DNA from 2 places in the Shewanella sp. cp20 genome. Region 1 is predicted to be linked to the other one. Evidence: riboswitches for the same ligand, from Rfam matches in the RefSeq annotation. Region 1 holds a riboswitch; the other holds the start of a gene.
The links. Region 1 has a riboswitch for thiamine pyrophosphate ahead of DB48_RS17465 (TonB-dependent receptor). Riboswitches for the same ligand answer to the same signal wherever they lie in the genome.

Region 1 (10,157 bases):
TATGGCAAGCAGGCTGCTGAACCGTAGCGCCTTGGCGTGAGCAAGCACGGCGCGGCAGGCCTCAACCGCGTAGCCCTTGCCCAGAAACTCGGGCAACAGCGCATAACCAAGGTCAATACCCGGCAGCTGCTCACGATTCACTAGGCCAGCCACACCAACTGGCTCGCCACTTTGCCTGAGTTCGATACAGTACATGCCATAGCCATGTTCCTGATAGCTATTGATCGGCCCTTCGATAAGGTGGTTTTCCGCCTGTGCCAGGGTGCGCACACCCCGATCGCCTATGTTGTCGAGAAAGCCCTGACTATTGAGTAATGCCAACATAAAGGGGGCATCTTTTACCGTCATCTCACGCAGGATAAGACGCTCAGTTTCTAAGGTAAGCAATTCATTCTCCTCCACATCCTTTGAACTCGACTATACTTTGATTGGTTCTACATAGGAAGTGGTTCTAATGACACAACACGCGCCAAAAATCAGTCAATATCATGTCATTGCGGCAGTGGTCGCCGCCGAACTCAATCAGACGCTCAGCTACTGTAAACAGATTAATCTCACCGCCAGCAATGCCCAGGCCGCCTCGGCACGGGTGGGGAACGCAGCGCTTGGTTTTAAGGCGTTAACCGGTTTTATCGACGATCTCGCCTCCTACACCATGAAGGCGGCAACCGACATCAATCAGCTGGCTCACCAGGCCAGTCGCCTCGCCACAGAGACCGCCCGCGCCGCGGTGGCCCTTAAACATTTTCAACGAGCCAAACTCAAGGCCAATGGCGCGCCCTATGGCGATACCATCAATCCTGCCGTCGCCGCCACCCAGGCCAATCACAGCAAGTTACAACAGGAATTTGATCGCCTCATCGACAGGATGGAAAACCAGCTCTTTGAGCTTAAACGTAATCTACGCACCGCGAATATTCTGGCCTCCATCTGCCGCATAGAGGCGTGTCGGGTCGACACCGCCAACCAGGCCATATTCAACGATGTGGCTAACCGGGTGGATGATGTCGCCCAGCTGATCCGCCGGCGCGTCGACCACGCCATTACCCTCTTTGGCAACACAGCCCCCTGAACATTTTTTGCAGACCTTTTTTACAGACAAGGAGTCACAACCATGAAGAGTGAGCTAATCATCGAAACCCCCACCCACAAATGGCTCTACTTTGGTCGCGACCCCGATAAACCCGATAAGATCATCGACACCAACCAATACATGGTCGTCAGCAGCCACCATGCCTTGCTGATGGATCCGGGCGGCATAGAGCTGTTCGCGGCCATGCTGGCTAACATAGTCAAACACATTCCCCTGAGTCAGCTAACCCACCTGTTTGCTTCACACCAGGACCCGGACATCATCTCCTCTCTCGGGCTATGGGACCAAACCCTGCCCAAGGCCAAGCTTTACTCCCCTTGGTTGTGGGAGGGATTCATCCGCCACTTCGGCATGCATAACATCAGCTATGAGCCCATTGCCGACAACGGTGGTAGTTTAAGCCTGGATCAGGTGGAGCTGCAGTTTATACCGGCCCACTACCTGCACGCCTCGGGGAATTTTCATGTGTATGACCCGGTAACCAAGGTGCTGATGACCGGCGATATAGGAGCGGCGCTGGAGGATCCCCAGGCAGATATCTATGTGGATGATTTCGAGCAACACTGCGCCAAGATGGCCTACTTTCATCAGCGGTGGATGCCATCGAATCGTGCCAAAAACGATTGGATAAAACGGGTGCGTAGACTCGATGTTCAGTATCTCTGCCCCCAGCACGGCAGGATCTTCCGTGGTGAGCAGGTAAGGCAGTTCCTCGACTGGTTCGAAAACCTCAACGTGGGTGTTGGTGTCTAGGGCCTGTTGCGACAGGCAAAAAAATGCCCGCAACCAGCGGGCAACACAATCACTTAGGGTGAAAACCTAATAGGGTGGGTCATTGCCACTTTGCCAGTTTTTACCGCCCTGTAAACCCGACCAAAGTCGAAACTCCCTGGCCAGGCTTCACAATATTGGCTGCTATCACCTCTGTCAGAGGTAACGCACCGCCGAGCCTGCAGATTTTTGTGGCTTTAACGGCGCCTTCACCGCAGGCGTACCTAGATAGAGGAAGCCCACTATCTGATCCTGCTCACCCAGGTCGAGTTCCCGGTGCAGATGACGATTAAAGGCCAAGGGCCCGGTGCGCCAGATGCCACCTAATCCCAGGGCGAAGGCCGCTTGCTGCATCGCCATACAGGCGCAGCCTGCGGCAATATGTTGCTCGAGCGCCGGCACCTTAGGATGCTCGCTGACCTTAGCCACCACAGTCACCACCATGGGGGCGCGCATCGGCATGTTGCCGGCCTTAGCGATCGCCGCCTCGTCACCGCCATCTTGCTCCATGGCCTTCACAAAATGATCCGCCAGGCGGGTTAAACCGTCACCCTCGGCGATAATAAATTCCCACGGGGTAAGGCCTGCGTGATCCGGCACCCGCACCGCGGCGTTTAAGATCTGAGTTAATTGCGCCTCATCGGGAGCCGGGGCGACTAACCTGGGGCAAGACTGCCGAGTCAACAGAAGTTCGATCGCATCCACAAAGATTATCCTGTCATTAATACCGACCCCGAGGGTAACAAATTGGTAAAAAAAATCCCACCAAAACAGTGGGATTTACACTCTACGCGCTTGCTTAAGCCTTGGGCTGATATTTGCGGGCAATCCAATAGTCCAGGCTGGTATAACGTCCACCACCTATGATCAACAAGGCAAACAGCATCAGCAGATAGGTCACGGCAAACTCGATGCCGTTATTGAGGATCACAAAGTTACCCGAGGAGGTCAGCCAGTCATAATTTCCATACTCCTGCAACAGCGACTTGGCCGCCGCTAGTTTTTCGGCGGACGCCATCACCTGCTCATTGGCCAGCCAGGAGCTGGGATCGGCGATGGCCAACCAGCCATTTTTCCAATGCACGCTAAAGGCCGCCACCGCCATGGTGACCATCAAGGGAATGGAGATTAAGCGGGTGGCTAGGCCCAGGATCAACAAGATCCCGCCAACAAACTCGCTGCCAGCCGCCAGTGCCACCATCACCTCGGGCATGGGCAGACCTAGCCCCCACTCGGCGTTGCCAAACCAGGCTGCCGTATCGCTAAAGTGGGACAACTTGTTGTAACCCGCCTGCATCAGCACAGGGGCCAGATAGAGCCTCAATGCCAGGGCCGCCACACCATCAAGCTGGGCGATCCCCTGGGTAAATTTAGCGTACAGTTTCTGCATAACCTCACTCTCTCATTATTTTGTCATTATCTAATAGACCCTTAGCTGAACAATTTAATTTCAGCAAGACTGCATAAAGACAAGCGTAAGAGGATTTAGGAAGATGGGGAGATGGTGAGATGGTGAGATGGCGAGATAGTAGATAGAGGAGTCAGGCGACGAGCACCATGAAGTCGTCGAAGCATTGCAGGTAGTCGCTCACGCTGTGAGGCAGACTCGTATCTGGCGCACTCTCACCCGCCTCTGTCTCGCCCTGACTCGCCATCAACAGCGCCCAACAGGCGGCAAAATACCAATAGAGTGCCAGCGCCGCCGGAATAGCCGCCTGCGCCTTGTGGTTTAGCTTGGGATGCCCCTCGAGGTAGCCCAGGATCAGCTTATGGCGCTGCTCGGTAGAGAGCCTATGGGTCGCCAGCACACTGGCGAGATCCACCAGGGGATGCGAGCTACAGGCATATTCGTAATCGATACACCAGAGCCGCCCCTGACTCATCAAGAGATTATGGGGGTTGAGATCGCGGTGGCTGTATTGCGGTGCCAGCTCACAGGCATCGAGCTCTGCAAGGACGGCATCGACGCGCGCTCGATGTGCCTTAAGCTCAAGCCATCTCTGCTGCCATCGATCGCTGTATGACGCGGGAGTTCGACAACCTTCGGCTATGCTATCTAACCGGTGAAAGTAGCGCCGCCACTGCTCGCTCACAGAGATTGGGTTCTCAGGCACGGGCAGACGACTCAGGCCGCGAAGCAGCTCCAGCAGCAACACCTCGGCATCGGGTCGGGTAACGACTTCATCCTGCAGCGGATGAGCGGGATTGGCCGTCATCAGGCGGCTCCAATCTTCCTCTGTGTCGATGAAACGACTCAGATAGAAACGGTTATCAGGCGCCACATATATCAGCTCTGGAGCTATGCCTTGCCGCTGTGCCAGACGCCAGTTCGCCACCTCATGATCCCGGGCACTGATCTGGCTACTTGCCTGGCTGTTGACCCGCAGCACCAGCTGCTTGCCTGCATTGCTCAGATGATAGTTTTGGTTGCTCAGCCCCCGCGAGAGCGCCTGTATATGTGTGGTCGCATCGAGTGGGCAGCCCAGGCTCGCCAGCTGCGTCTTAACCGCCTCAGGCAGGCTTTCATGCAAACCATCACGCCGACTATCGCCAGACATCAGCCGCTAGCCTCGACAGGAGTCACAGCACGGCACGCATTAGTCATAGGAGTAATCCGCCTCGCTTGGCTGCTGCATGCTGGTGCGCCACAGAAAGTAGCCACCTATCGCCATGCCCACATACAAGATGAACAGCATAGAGGTGAGCATCAAGCCCTTGTTGAGATAGAGATAGATGGAGACCAGATCGATGACCACCCAGTAGAGCCAGTTCTCAAGCACCTTGCGGGCCACCAGATAGGTGGTCATCACGGCAAAGCAGCTGGTTGCGGCGTCCAGATATGGGTAAGAGGCCTGAGTGTAGCTCGCCATCAAATGGCCGACCACCAGGGAAACCACGCTGGTCGCCACAATCAGAGAGATATGCCTTCCCAGCGACCAGCTCACCACCTCGACACCATGGTCTTCACCGCCGCCATAGCGCCACAGCCAGAAGCCGTAGCCGGCCATTGCCATGTAGTAGACGTTGAGCAGCGACTCCATCAGCAGGGAGACCTCCCAAAACAGCAAGGTGTAGATGGCGGTGCTGACAAACGCCGCCGCCCAGCACCAGATGTTGCCGCGCATCGCCAGCGCCAGGTAGGCCAGTGCCAAGACCACGGCAACGGCCTCCCAGGCCGTCATGGCGTTGGCCTGCTCGAAAGCCTGGGTCAGGGTGCTGACCAAAGCGGACCAGAAATCTATCATAGGATGAGTGTCGCTCCCGTTAACTTATTCGCCTTTTGGCCTTATTCCTGATGGGACAGGTCCAGCTCGCCGCCGATAAACTTGACTACGAACACCGCCTTGCCCCACTTCTGGTGGGCGGCCTCCATCTCGGTGGCCAACATCTGCATCACCTCGCCATACTCACCACACACCTGAGTGGCCATGGCATTGGTACGGCGCTCTATGTTGGGGTAGCCATCTACCCTGCCGATAAACCACTTGATGGGATCGATATAGTTATCCTTGAGGGGATACATGCTGATTTCAGCGGTTAATTTCATCTTAACTCCTTAATGGGGCGAGCCCTGCCCGCCCCTGTCGTAATAAGCAACTATCTAAAATCAAAAAACATCAGGCCAATTACATAAACTTGACGTTAAGCGTAACGCCCAGCTGGCGAGGATCGCCGTAGCGGATATATTGCTTGTCGGCCCAGCCGTTATCTGGCTCGTTACCGAAATAGAAGCCGCGCACGCCATACTGCTCGTCAAACAGGTTGCGACCCCAAAGGTAAGCCGACCAGGTTTCTGTCTCATAACCAACACGGGCATTGAAGATAGTATAGGGCTCTGACTTGGAATCGTTACTGTCTGAGTAGTAGAACTCACTCTTGCCACTTGTGGTCAGGTTGGCGAACCAACCAAGATCGCTGCGATAGGTCGCCCCCGCGCTATAGGTAAGATTAGGCGAGTGAGCCAGTTCGCGGCCACTGAGATCCACCAATCCACCGTACTTATCCTGGTAGGCGTAATCGCCATAGGCGGTCTCTAGCCAGCCGAGGGTAGCGTATAACTTAAGGTTATCGGTGGCGTACCAGTTGGCTTCCAGCTCGGCACCATAGTTGTGGGAGCTACCGGCGTTTTCGATATAGAGGATAAACTTCTGTGGTTCATCCGGGTTTTGCTGGGAGGCAGAGACCTGCTGATCGCGTCTATCCATGTAAAACAGCGAGAAATGGGTGGTGGCGTCGCCATCGAGCCACTCAGACTTGAGGCCAAGCTCATAGTTGTACAGGGTCTCGGCCTGGAACTCTTTCTTATCACTCAATGAGGTCGGCAGCGACATGTTGAAACCACCCGCCTTATAGCCGCGGGCGATACGCGCATAGGCCTGATGATCTGGGCTCAGCGTCTTGCTCAGGGCAATATGGCCACCCCACATGTTCTCAGACGGCGCGAAGGCATCGTTTGCAGAGTCGCTGTAGTCACTCTCGCGGCGCTCGAGGCGCGCACCGACAGAAAGCGCATAGCCATGGCCCAGGTCGCTGTCTAACTGGGCGAAAACGGCCAAATTAGTCGCCTCATACTCGGCCATGAGATTGTCTTCCCAGCCGTTGTAGACCTCTGTGGTGTCGTTGTCTTCTGTGAGTCTCAGGCCATAGACACCCAGCAACCAGTCGGTGCTCCCGCCTAAGATACGTCCCGCCTCGGTGGAGCTTAGACGAAACTCCTGAGACAGCGTGGTTCTGTCGCCCAGCTTGTTCCAGGTATAGTCATATTGGCAGGGCTCACCCTCACAGCTGCGGGCCGCCCAATATGCCGGATTTGCCCAGTCACCGTCGTAGCCGTGGTGAGTATCACTCTGGGCCATGGAGCTAAGCGACACCAGTTCAAAACTGTCGGCGCCCGAGTAGGTCAGCTTCAGTGAGCCACCCGTGGTGCGCTGCTTATCGACGCCAGGCTCATCGGTAAGGGTATCGAAACCGTTGTTGTCCAGTGTCCAGGCATCATAGCCATTGTTAAAATCGGCGTGCATCAGGCTGAGATCCGCCACCAGATCGTCTGTGGCATACCAGCGCAGCTTGATGCGGCCTGTAAACTCGTCACGGCCATTGGTGTCGTCACGCCCCAGATACAGATTGTCGCGATAACCGTTCTGATCGTGCTGCTGCAATGAAACGCGGTACAGCAGCTTGCCCGAGTCGGTTACCGGCCCTGAGCTGAAACCGCTAAAGGTGCGCAGGTTATCGTCACCCAGTTGCACCTCGGCGCCATGTTCGAATACCGAGGTGGGATCGTTACTCTTAAGATAGATGAGTCCCGCCAGCGCGTTGGCGCCATAGCGAGTCCCCTGAGGACCACGCAACACCTCGACCTGCTGCAGATCGTACATGCTGGAGATCATCCCAATACCAGACAGATCTATGTCGTCTATGATATAGCCCACGGAAGAGTTAGGCGCCCCCTGATACTCCTCCTGCTCGCCGACACCGCGGATCTGGAAGTATTTTGCCCGTGAGCTGCCGCCAGACCAGTTAAAGTTGGCAATACCGTTGAGTACGTCTTCGAAGTGCTGAGCGCCCTCGTCTTCTATCTGCTGTTGGTCGATAACGCTGATGCTCGATGGCACCTTGTCCAGGCTGGATTGACGAAAATCAGAGGTGACGACGATCACTTCCATCTCGTCATTAGTCGGCGGCGTATCGCTCGCCATCAGGCTGGTGTGAGTTAACGCCGCAGCAACGGCAAGGGCGATGGGTGAATAAGATTTTAATGTAAACATGGGACCTCAAATTAATATTGAGATCCGGCACTTAAGAAAGCGAGAAAGAATGCACAGACAGATCGCGTTGAATCTAGTGATGTGGCCCATTCCTACGCCGGTATTAGCCGGATCAGGTTCTAAGGGTTCGTCCAGCGGACATCTCAGTCAATCGCAAAGCCTATGGCTTGGCGTTAACACCCCTTGGCGAGGCCGATTATACATGACTCATACAAAGAGTTGACATATTTAACGCAAAATTTGCGCCTGACCCATAAAAAAACGCCAGCATTGCTGACGTTTTCATCAAATCATTCGCTCGACTCATCCATGAAAGCGATTTTTAATTGGAAATGGCCTCGCGCACATAGAGTTCGCAACGCACCGCAGTGGCATTAGGCGACAGCGCCGTCACCTGCATCTGCTGCTTACCATGGAGCTTAAGCGCCTTCCAGCTCACGCCCTCATCTTCCACCGTCGCACCATTGATATCGTACCAGGTGAACTTATATTGCAGATGGAGATCTGTGGCCGCCTTGCTGATAACAGTAGCGCGGGCCCGCAAGAAACCGGCCTCGGCCTGGGTCGTCACCCCACTGACATCCACATCCGAGTGGAAGGAGCCGTTATCCACCCTCACCTCGCCGGTAGAGCTGGTCATGATGCCGCCGGTATGCGGCGCACAGGCTGCCAGTCCCAATAACATGCAGCCTAACACTAATCCCTTGTTCATCTTTACCCTCCTAACGCCAGCCATTGACTCGGTTACTCTATCAGAAAATGGGCACGTGCCGTGGCGATCAACGCCTTACGGTTGGTTTGCCAGCAGTTGATGTTTACGTTGGCCACCCGTCGCCCTTGGCGAGTGATCTTGCACTCGGCAAAACTGTCTCTATGATGGCCGGCTCGCAGGTAATCGATAGAGAAGTCGACAATTTTGGGCACCTTAGTGGTCTGCATAAACACCATCAACTGTACGATGGCCGACATCTCCATGAAACCGGCGATCACCCCACCATGAATGGCTGGCAGGGTTGGATTACCGATATTTTCATCTTTCTTGGGCAGCTGAAACACCAGCTCGTCGCCGAAGCGTGCCACCTGCATGCCGATAAACTTAGCATAAGGTACGTGTGCCAATAGGTGACCGAAATCGTTGAGCTCGGTGGCCTTCTTAACGATATCTTTAACGTTTAGTGCCTGATTAGCCTCTGGCGAAACCATGGTCATTCCCCTTCTCCCATCAAGGCCTGTCTGAAGGCATCACCCACCATCTCTGGGCTGATGCGCATGAAAGAGCCCACCGCATGAGCGATAGGATCATCGATAGAATCCTGATAGGCGATGGCGCGGGTAAAGGCCACACTCGATGAGAGCCTATAACACTCGGCAAAACCGTAAACGCTCTTATTCGGCTCGGCCGGTTTCATGTAATCGACTCTCAGATCCAGCGTCGGCGATAACTCAAGTGACTTGTACTTATCGAAGATATTGCACACCACCGCCGTACCACAGGCGGTGTCCATCAAGGTGGTGATCACCCCGCCGTGTATCACACCGGTATCGGGGTAACCGATCAGCTCGCTGCTATAGGGAAGCTCGATCAACACGTGCTGCTCGCTGGCTTCAAGCACACTGAGTCCTAGTCGGCGGCACTGCACTAGCTGGCCGACAAAGCGTGTGGCCAAGTCCGTCAGCGGGAAAAAATCAGGATTTGTCTTCATTGCTCAACACAGTCCAGAAGTAAGTCGGGATTAACGCGACACCAGCGGTCCCATAAAATCGCCGCCTAATAGGTGCATATGAATATGGAAGACTTCCTGGCCGCCATGCTTATTACAGTTCATGATGAGACGATAACCGTCTTCGGCGATCCCCGCCTCATCAGCCAGTTTGGCCGCCACCGTCATCATGCGCCCTAATGCCTTCTCGTCAGATGCCTTTACATCGTTAACCGTCGGAATAAGATGGTTAGGAATGATGAGAATATGGGTTGGCGCCTTAGGTTGAATGTCACGAAAGGCCGTGACCAACTCATCTTGATATAGGATATCGGCGGGAATTTCGCGTCTAATAATTTTACTGAAAATGGTCTCTTCGGCCATTGCACTATCCTCGATGTGACGTTATTCCTGTCAGTATACTCACAAATGACCAATTTGTGATCCTTCATATAAATAAAGGAGTTAACTCGGTTAACGAGTGATGATTTTTAGCGCAGAGATCAAAAAAGCCCACCTGATGAACAGGTGGGCCTTATTACTCATAGCTGCGACACTGGCCAAGATTTAATGTTAACGGTGATTTAATCGAATGCTAATCTATCGCTGTCCATCTGATCTTGCTGTTTAAGTTGCTTAAGCTCCTCACGCTCGGCCTCTATCTGTAGCAACTTAGGCGCCTTAAATGTTAACTTGATGAAGGCATCTTGGCGCGTCTTAGCCAGCTGTTCCAGCGCCACATTAGTGCCATCGCCCACAAAGCCATACCAGCGCTTACCCGAGCAGGAGCCCTGCAAAACACATCGGTAGGAACTCATCTCACTA
Region 2 (10,157 bases), on a different contig from region 1:
ACGGGAAAGTCCGCTCAACGTTTGCAAGAAACTCATAGATCTACTCCGTCAAGAAGCCAGTAAGCGCCTGCTGGGGGCTGGTGGCCATCGCCCTTTGATGTACCTGAGCCAGGCCAGCCTCATAGGCCTTGCGACCCGTGGCGACGGCATCGGCAAAACAGAGCGCCATCTTGACCGGATCGCGACTGGCGGCAATGGCCGTATTAACCAGCACGGCACTTGCCCCCATCTCCATGGCCGCCATCGCCTGAGAAGGAGAGCCGATGCCGGCATCCACCACAACCGGCACACTGGCCTGCTCTATAATGATCTTTAAAAAGGTCGCCGTCTCCAGGCCACGGTTTGAGCCTATAGGGCTACCGAGTGGCATCACCGCCGCGCAGCCCACAGACTCCAAGTTGCGACACAGCACAGGATCGGCATGCACATAGGGCAAAACAGTAAAGCCGCGTTCACACAGCACCTTGGCGGCGTTAAAGGTCTCTATGGGATCCGGCATCAAATATTTGGGATCTGGATGGATCTCAAGCTTTATCCAGGAAGTACCCAGCACCTCTCTGGCAAGCTCTGCTGCAAAGATCGCCTCCTTGGCATTACGCGCCCCCGAGGTATTGGGCAGCAGCTTGACGCCACTCTGGCGTATGGGCGCCAAGATGTCGTCAAAGCCCGCCTTAAGATCGACTCGCTTCATGGCCAGGGTCACCAACTGGGAGCCACTAGCTGCCAGGGCTGCCAGCATCTGATCGGCACTGGCAAACTTTCCCGTGCCGGTAAACAAGCGGGAAGAGAACTGACTATCACCTATCGTTAACATATTAACCTCCTGCCACTACGCCAAATATTTCAATGACATCATCAGCCTGACACTCAACCTCAGACCAGGTCGACTTGGGAACCACCTCGCCACCGCGTACCAAGGCGACGCTGTCCAGTGCGACCGCCTGAGCTTCTAGCATGGCTTCTAGACTTGTACTGACGGGCACCTGAATTAGCTGTCCATTTAAACTTATGCTTATCTCATTCATCTTTTTCTCCTGACGCCGTCTCTTTCGCCGAACAGACGGCGCAATCTGGATCGCGGCGAAGCTTAAGCCGCTTCATCTCACCGGTTAACCCATCGAACCTGTTCAGCAGGCCTAAGCCAGGTAATCCCAGCAATAGCTTGATTGCCAGGAGTGACTGCATCGATGCCATGCTGCCCACCATAGGGCCTAGCACACCTATGGTGCTGCAACTTTCGCTCACCTTGAGATCTTGTGGAAACAGGCAGTGATAACAGCCATGTTGCGGCGCCTCATTGAGATCAAATGCCATCAACTGACCGGAAAAGTGCGCGGCCGAGGCCACCACATGGCGCTTCTTTAACGCCACGCAGGCGCGATTCACGCTATGACGGGTGGCGAAGTTGTCGCTACAATCGAGCACCAGATCGGCATTAAACAGCAGCGCCTGAGCATTGCTATCATCGAGCCGCACCCGTTTATCACGCACCTGGCAATCGCCCTTTTTAAGCCTGCCTGCCGCCACACTCGCCTTGTACTGACCACAATCAGCCTGGCCAAAGAGCATCTGGCGAGGCAGGTTACTGAGCTCGACTCTGTCATCATCGATGAGGATGAGTCTGCCGACACCGGCTGCGCTCAAGTACTGGGCGCAGAGCTGACCCAGGCCGCCGATACCGACGATGGCCACGCTCGCCTGCATCAACTTTTGCTGACCCTGTTCGCCGACCTCGGGCAACATGATCTGCCGCGAATATTGGATAAAGGCTTTATCATCGAGCGTCATGAGCCATCTCCCACATGCTGGCGAGCTGACGATAGGCCTCGCCCGGTGATTCAGCCTGAGTCACGGCCCGCACCACGGCAACAGCCTCTACGCCAGTCTGCTTAACTTGCCCCAGACGTGAAGCATCTATGCCGCCGATCGCCACTCGTGGGCAATTGGGCGCCCACAGCGCAACCATGTGCGCGAGATGTTTAAGCCCCTGGGGATTGGAAGGCATTGATTTGGTCGGCGTGGGAAAGATATGACCTAACGCCAGATAGGAAGGGTTAAGCTGACTTGCCAATGCCAGCTCGAATACCCCATGACTAGAGATCCCCAGCGCTATGCCCGCCTTGGCGATCGCCTCGAGATCTGCGCTACAGAGATCTTCCTGACCCAGATGGATACCGAACGCGCCATGCTTGAGCGCAAGCTGCCAGTGATCGTTGATAAACACCTGAGCATCATATGCTCGGCCCAGTGCGATAGCCTCTTTTATTACAGCCTCTAACGCCGATTCATCGGGGGCGCCAACAGGCTTGATATCAGCTAGCCCGTCATCGGCAAGTTTTATCCTCAGCTGAGCCGTACTGGCACCTGCTGCCAGTAGCTGCTCTAGGGTCTCTAGCCTATCGACCACTGGGTAGACGCCGATGGGGCGTTGTAGCTTGGGAAAGTTAAGCGACTGACGGGAAGTGGCCGGCATCTGTGCATCGACAATCAGAGGCAAGGATGTTAATCCGGCAGGCCAACCACAGCGTGCCAAGGGGCCGGCTCCTGCGCCAACGGCACTCGCGAACCTGATGCCTTGGCTCACATAGGCCTTAGCAATCAAGATGGCATCGTGGAGCACCAGCCCCTGGGCGAGAAAACTGGCGATCGCCGATGACAGGGTGCAGCCACTGCCATGATGATTTGGGTTGTCCAGTCGCTCGCTACTCAGGCAAAATCCTCTATGCTGATGTATCGCCGAGGTGTGCGCCACCTCGTTGCAGACGAAGAGATCTTCAGCCCATTCGCTTTGCCAGAGTGCGCCCTTATCGCCGCCGGTGATCAGCAGATGACAGGCTAACTGGTTTGACAGCCTCTTAGCCTGGGTGAGAATCTCATCCCTCGATGTCGTCTCTTCTCCCAGCAATCTGCCAAATTCGCTAAGGTTCGGGGTGATGAGGCTTAGCACTCCCCTGAAGGGTGTGAAATCCAGGCCGCCTTGCTTTGGCTGCGTTGAGGATTCTCCCTCTTCCCCTTGCGCTTTGCCTTGCATTTTCACTTGGGCCGCAAGCGCATCACCGCATGAGGCCACCATCACAGGATCGAGGATCACAGGGATAGGCTGACCCTCTTTCGTCCTGAGCGGCCTAATATGGGTCAACAGCCAGTCGGCCACCAGATGGATCTGCCGCTGATTGGCGAGCAGCCCTATCTTTATCGCCCTTGGTGGTAAGTCGGCCAGCAGGGTATCGAGCTGAGCGAGCAAGATGGCCTCACTCACCGGCTCGACACCATTCACCGCCACAGAGTTTTGCGCGGTCACGCTGGCTATCACGCTACAGGCGTGGCAACCAAGATCCGTCATGGTCGCCAGATCCGCCTGAATGCCTGCACCGCCGCCGCTGTCTGAACCGGCAATGGTCCAGACAATAGGTTTATCAGCTGACATGGCTATACCTCTTCAACGTCAGCCAATGCCGCACTGTGATAGAGCTCACCACCACTTTGCTTAAACTGGGCCGACATCTGCGCCATCCCCTGCTGGATATCCGCCTTGGGGTTATCACCATCGACATCCGAGGCTTCAATCTCTCTTACCTCGATGGCTTGAGCCGCCGCGTACTCGCGTACCTCTTGAGTGATCTTCATCGAGCAGAACTTGGGACCGCACATGGAGCAAAAATGAGCCACCTTGGCTGACTCCTGCGGCAGTGACTCGTCGTGAAACGCCCTGGCGGTGTCGGGATCCAGCCCCAGGTTGTATTGATCTTCCCAGCGAAACTCGAATCTGGCCTTAGACAAGGCATTGTCGCGGATCTGCGCGCCGGGATGGCCCTTGGCCACATCACCAGCATGGGCGGCGATCTTGTAGGCGATCAGCCCCTGTTTCACATCTTCCTTGTTGGGCAGGCCGAGATGTTCCTTAGGCGTCACGTAACAGAGCATGGCGCAGCCATACCAAGCGATCATCGCCGCGCCTATGCCAGAGGTAAAGTGATCATAGCCTGGGGCGATGTCTGTGGTTTGCGGCCCCAGAGTGTAAAACGGCGCCTCATCGCACAGCTCGAGCTGCTTATCGATGTTCTCCTTGATCAGCTGCATCGGGATATGGCCCGGCCCCTCGATAATGGTCTGCACATCATACTGCCAGGCCTTCTTCACCAGCTCGCCGAGGGTTTCCAACTCGGCAAACTGTGCCTCGTCGTTGGCATCGGCAATGGAGCCTGGGCGCATGCCATCACCCAGAGACAAAGAAACATCGTAGGCGGCGCAGAGTCTGCAGATCTCATCGAAATGTTCATAAAGGAAATTTTCCTTATGATGAGAGAGGCACCACTTGGCCATGATAGAACCGCCACGGGAGACGATACCCGTGAGGCGCTTGGCCGTCATAGGCACATAGCGCAGGAGCACGCCCGCATGTATGGTAAAGTAATCCACCCCCTGTTCGGCCTGCTCTATCAGGGTATCTCTGAAGATCTCCCAGGTAAGGTCTTCAGCGACGCCATTGACCTTCTCCAGCGCCTGATAGATGGGCACAGTGCCTATGGGCACGGGTGAGTTACGAATGATCCACTCGCGGGTCTCGTGAATGTAGCGGCCGGTGGAGAGATCCATCACTGTATCTGCCCCCCAGCGGGTGGCCCACACCAGCTTCTCCACCTCCTCTTCGATGGACGAAGTGACCGCCGAATTGCCTATGTTGGCATTGACCTTAACCAGAAAATTACGGCCGATGATCATAGGTTCGGCCTCGGGGTGGTTGATGTTCAGCGGCAAGATAGCCCGGCCAGCCGCCAGCTCCTGACGCACAAACTCGGGGGTAATGGGCTCGCCCACCTTGGCACCGAAACTCTCACCCGGTGCGCGCTGGTTAAGCACCTCTTGGGTCACACTCTCGCGGGCCATGTTTTCACGCAGGGCCACATACTCCATCTCGGGGGTGATGATGCCGCGCCTCGCATAGTGCATCTGAGTCACCACCTTGCCATCAAGGGCGCGTCTGGGCTTAGGCAGATGCTCGAATCTGAGATGATCTAAGCCTTCATCGGCCAGGCGCTGCTGGGTAAAACCTGAGCTGACCTGCTCGAGTTCCTGGGTATCGCCGCGCTCGGCGATCCACTGAGAACGCAGCTTTGCCAAGCCGTGACGCACATCGATATCGGCGTTAGGATCTGAATAGGGCCCGGCGCAATCATAGACGTTAATGGGCGGATTCTGCTCATAAACAGGCGCCTCGGCGGTGCCGCCGATCAGGGTATCGGACTGAAAAATCTGCCGATAGCGACCTTAAGATCTGGCCTGCTACCGCTTAAGTAAAACTTCTGAGAATTTGGGTGTTGTAGCGGCTTGAGGTTATCGATAAAGGCCTGGGCCTCTGCTCGCATTTCACGACGTGTTGACATAAGCAATCTCACTATAGGGTTAGATGAAGTTGCTTGTCTGGAGAAGTTGGCGTTGAGGGCATTGAGTCAGGCCAAATGGCCTAATTCAAAAATATGCTGGGTGTCGCTCGAATTAAGCTCGCTGTTCATTAGTGCGGGCTTTCGACAGGCCGATAAAAACGGCGGCGACACTAAGGTCATATAATGCTTGTTTCCTTCGCAGGGACTAACCTGATCAGGTTCAACGGATCCCGAATTAACGGTCTCAGCCTAATGGCACTCCGACAAGAGGGCCTCAGTATAGACCTAAGAGATTGAGGGTGACAACCCCCAAAACAACACAGTTAAAAACAAAATTATCGATAACAAAATAGAGTATAAAACAAACACTTAAAACACCGTAATAAGAAGAGTTATGTTTTAAGTGAAAATATATCACGCTAATTTTTCCCTTTTTGACTCACTCCCATCATGCTCAGATGCTTATCCAGCCCCTCTTTTATCGCCTGTTTCACCTCATCGATGCCACACTTGAAGGGAAAGCCCAGATTTTCCGCATGAGGGTTAATCGGCGTCGCCACACTCACCACCCGATAACAGGTATCCCCTATCTTGACGATACGATTGGGATCCAGCTTACTGTCTAAGGTGATTGCCGTCTCATACTCATTTTCCTTAGGCAGGGCCAACACCCTCATATCACCATCCATCTCACTCATGGACTTCTTCTGGGTGGCATTTGTGGCAGCACTCTGGACTAAGTTGTCCAGCTGTGCCTGCCTGTCTCTGGCCATGTAGTCACCCGTCATAGTGCTTACCGCCCCCGAATAGGCTGATGTCTGCTCACCTGCAGGGTCAAGAGCAGAGCTAAGATCTGAGTTAAGGTTAAGGCGCGGCGCATCTTCGAAAGAAAATGCCTTCTCCTCCCTATGATCATCATCAGAAGTCTCGGCTTTAGGCACAGCCTGAGATGCCGTTTTATCTGTGGTGTTGGGATTCGTGGATTGAGTAGTAATTGGCTCAATATCGGTTGCTCGACTAGCAGCAACCTCCTCTGCAGATAACGGCTTAATCAGCGCGGCATTGGCCTTAACGGCACCCTGCGGCGCCGGTTTCTCCTCAGTCGATAGGGCCTGGCTATTTGCACTGTCATCTAATTCGCTTTGTGTTGGGCTAGGAGGCGTTTGTGTAGAAGCATTGGCAGGCAGAGAACGAGGCTTAGACTTAGGTTGAGATTGAGCATGAGACTGAGGTTGAGCATGAGACCTAGCCCTCATGGCATCCAATTCTGCCTGAGTCAGCATATAGGCGCTTATGGCTTTCTTGTCCTTCGGCATACTGCGGTGCAAATATGGCCCTTCGAACTGCCAACTCAACAAGGTTAGCAGTGCAAGATGCGTGATAAGGACAGCCAAGAAGATAGCCAGATCCATCCGGCCGATTCTCGCAAGCAGGCCTTTAGCAAGGGGAGCTTCTGTCAGCTTAGCTTGCTGACTGTCGGCAGGCTCATTGACGAAATGACTGAAGGCTGACGGCGCAACATCGATATCAAGATCAACATCAAGATTAAAATTGAGGCACGGCCAGGGAGGCTGACTATCCTTAGGGAGCACTCGCAATACCAACTTATCCTTTCCTTAGGTCACTTAGCGCTTTAGAGGTGATGAGATGCGATAAGTTCCTCCAAGGATACATGGTGGACAGAGTGAGATTTAAAAGCCAATATATTCAAACACTAAAACATAGCTACACAATTTAAGCGTACATATGTACGCTAAACCATTTATTTTGTGAAAGCTTGCTGTTAGACTCGCACTAATGAGGTCTAACCAGTTTTAGAGAGTGTAATGCCACCACAAACCATGCGGACACAAACAATGCCCCCCCAAGAGATCACCTTGGATACCCATCCCAGCTTAAGGACAAACGTCGCCCCCTATAGTCGGGCCGAAGAGCTAGCCAATGCCCTCAGTCATGGCCTGGGGGTTATTGCAGGGATCCTGGCATTGGTGTTTTCGCTACTCAAGGGATGGGACAGGCTAACCGATTTACAGCTTGGTGGATTGGCGCTCTACTGTTGGAGCATCATACTCCTGTTTCTCTGCTCTACCCTCTATCACAGCGTCTCCGCGCCCAAATTAAAACATCGACTCAAGATAGCCGATCACTGCGCCATCTATCTGCTGATCGCTGGCACCTACACTCCCCTGATGCAGATCCTGCTCGATAGTATCGAAGCCGATGCCATTCTAGTCGCCATCTGGGCGCTGGCTCTTGGTGGTATCCTGTTCAAGACGCTGTTTATTCATCGCTTCAAGGCCTTTAGCCTGGTGCTCTATCTGGTGATGGGCTGGTTGTGTGTCATAGTGATGAAACAACTGCTGGCGGCCATGAGCCCACTGGGTTTTCAGCTACTCTTGGCGGGCGGGATCTTCTACAGTGTCGGGGTGATCTTCTACGTGGGTAAACGCATCCCTTATAATCACGCCATCTGGCATCTGTTTGTCCTAGCCGGCGCCCTCAGTCACTTTTTATGCGTCTATCTAACGGTGATTTAATTCAGATAAGCTAACTCAAATAATCTAACTCAGCTGCGCTAACTCAGGTGCGTTAACCTAGGCGCTCTAATCCTAGTGCTCCAACCCTAGTGCTCCGACATAAAGGCGTCAAAGGCCTCATCGAGCTGCTGCGCCGCTTGGCTCATTCCAAAGCGATTCATCAGGCTAATGATGCACTCTATGGTGCACAGCCCCTCGGACAACTGATTACGCCTCAGACGATAACGGGAGGGCTTGCACTCTGCTAGGGTCAACCGTCTTGCCGCTTGCAGATAGGGCGTTTGGCGCACCATCTTTCTCGCTTCCTGCCAGGTGGCATCGAGAATGATCACCTGTCCTACGCCCTGCATCCCACACTGGTTAGCCTGGTTCTGCTCATTCAGAAATGACTCTGCCAGAAGTTGCACGGACGAGTCAGCCTCATCCACACTCTCCCCATTATCTGCCTGATCAAGGTTAGGTTCCTTGGGAAACAGCAACAGGGCATCACCCGACTCGCAGGCTTGTTTCAGCGCCTCATCGGGCGCAATCCGAGACCAGCGCACGCGGCGACAAAGTTCGGGAAAAGCGGCTAACGCCAGCTGGCCAGTGTTACTGGGGCGATCGTATTCCCGCTCGTGTGTTAGTAAGACAAACTTCACCCTTTCTCCTTCACTCTGTTACTTTTCACCCAGTTTTCCCTTCACTCTGTTTCTCTTTTCCCGTCTTCCTTTCACCCAAGCTCTTCCCTGGCGTTTTTATCCATGGAGCATTCTCAGCTATCATTCGGTGAAAAGCCTTGATGAAAGACGCTCTACCCTTAGGTGAAAGCCCCCTACCTAAAAAATAAGATGACAGAATAATGAAAGTAAAATGCAAGCGGTGAGTATACCTCAAAGTACTATGACAAATGCCATAACAAGAACCATAACAAGTACCATGACAAGCACCATAACTGAGTAACGCCAAGGCGCTCGGTGGAAAGGCACTCAGTAGAGAGGAAAACAGTGGAGAGGCAAACTGAGCACAGCTCCAAAGGCACTCGGCACTAACGAAAATCTCGCGAGCTTGACTCAAAATCATTCACCATGCCAGATAGGTCATCCAGTCTACCGGCAATAACATGTGATACACCAGATTGCGTCTCAAGTACGCCGGTTACCTTTAAAATTTTTGATGTTAGAAATGGCTGACGCTGCGCCCTGGCCGTGGCGCTCCAGACGATCACATTGATGTTGCCCGTCTCATCTTCCAGCGTCACGAAGGTGACGCCCGAGGCGGTTCCCGGACGCTGACGTCCCACTACCACTCCGGCCACGCGAACCAGCTGCCCGTGACGACAACCTGATAGCTCCGCGGCGCGCAGACAGCCTTTAAATGGCATCTGCTTCCTGAGCTGTGCCATCACATGGCGCCCCAGGCTGAGTCCCAGGTGGCGATAATCACTCTGCATGGCCGCCATCTCGCTGGGAGGCGCCAACACCACCTGGCTAGAAGCTGGCGGCAGTTCATCAAACAGCGGCAGGCTCGGCTGATAGGCACTGAGTTGCCAGCGTGCCTGATACCTGTGTCCAGCCAGGCTCAACAGGGCATCGGCGCTGGCCAGTAGGGTCAGACAGCCCTGAGACAGACCTATCTCATAGAGCTGCTCGACTCGCTTAAAGCCCCCCTCTGGGCGCGCCTGGATAAGCACCTTGATATCCTCATGCCTCAGGCCTTTGACCTGACGAAATCCTAGGCGGATCGCCGGTTCCTCGCCTTCTTGCAGGCTCACCAGACTATTCTCCCAGTCGCTGTGATTGACGCATACCGGCAACACCATGACATGGTGACGTAACACATCCTGGATCAGCTGTGACGGGCTGTAAAACCCCATGGGTTGACTGTTGAGTAAGGCGCAGCAGAAGGCCGCCGGATAATGATGCTTAAGATAGGCCGACACATAGGCCAGCAGGGCGAAGCTGGCCGAATGGGACTCGGGAAAACCGTACTCGCCGAAGCCCTTGATCTGCCGGTAAATCTGCTCGGCAAATGTTTGGCTGTAGCCGCGCGCCGCCATCCCCTTGAGTAACTTAGCCTCAAACTTATCCAGCTCACCGGTGCGTTTCCAGCTTGCCATCGCTCGGCGCAGCTGATCCGCCTCACCGCCGCTAAAACCGGCAGCCACCATGGCCAGCTGGATCACCTGCTCCTGAAAGATAGGCACGCCCATGGTGCGAGATAACACGGACTCGACCGCCGGGCTAGGATACTCCAC

Region 2: it holds a riboswitch for thiamine pyrophosphate, as region 1 does, so the genes downstream of both, thiC (phosphomethylpyrimidine synthase ThiC) here and DB48_RS17465 (TonB-dependent receptor) in region 1, are expected to answer to the same signal.

The regions. Positions count from the first base shown of each region.
Region 1 is NZ_JPII01000049.1:49,229-59,385, forward strand. It holds gene DB48_RS17425 (GNAT family N-acetyltransferase) at 1-387, opposite strand, end outside; gene DB48_RS17430 (hypothetical protein) at 455-1,072, shown strand; gene DB48_RS17435 (MBL fold metallo-hydrolase) at 1,115-1,846, shown strand; gene DB48_RS17440 (NAD(P)H nitroreductase) at 2,021-2,569, opposite strand; gene DB48_RS17445 (HvfX family Cu-binding RiPP maturation protein) at 2,664-3,254, opposite strand; gene DB48_RS17450 (phosphotransferase) at 3,406-4,422, opposite strand; gene pnuC (nicotinamide riboside transporter PnuC) at 4,462-5,109, opposite strand; gene DB48_RS17460 (hypothetical protein) at 5,151-5,411, opposite strand; gene DB48_RS17465 (TonB-dependent receptor) at 5,491-7,632, opposite strand; TPP riboswitch at 7,705-7,826, opposite strand; gene DB48_RS17470 (YcfL family protein) at 7,955-8,344, opposite strand; gene DB48_RS17475 (PaaI family thioesterase) at 8,377-8,841, opposite strand; gene DB48_RS17480 (PaaI family thioesterase) at 8,838-9,335, opposite strand; gene hinT (purine nucleoside phosphoramidase) at 9,366-9,716, opposite strand; gene DB48_RS17490 (hypothetical protein) at 9,917-10,157, opposite strand, start outside.
Region 2 is NZ_JPII01000047.1:27,862-38,018, reverse strand. It holds gene thiH (2-iminoacetate synthase ThiH) at 1-36, opposite strand, end outside; gene DB48_RS15595 (thiazole synthase) at 41-814, opposite strand; gene thiS (sulfur carrier protein ThiS) at 816-1,025, opposite strand; gene DB48_RS15585 (HesA/MoeB/ThiF family protein) at 1,018-1,788, opposite strand; gene thiE (thiamine phosphate synthase) at 1,775-3,427, opposite strand; partial or broken gene thiC (phosphomethylpyrimidine synthase ThiC) at 3,430-5,384, opposite strand; TPP riboswitch at 5,559-5,657, opposite strand; gene DB48_RS15570 (hypothetical protein) at 5,804-6,700, opposite strand; gene DB48_RS20245 (hypothetical protein) at 6,758-6,895, shown strand; gene trhA (PAQR family membrane homeostasis protein TrhA) at 7,241-7,921, shown strand; gene DB48_RS15560 (DTW domain-containing protein) at 8,008-8,562, opposite strand; gene DB48_RS15555 (error-prone DNA polymerase) at 8,949-10,157, opposite strand, start outside.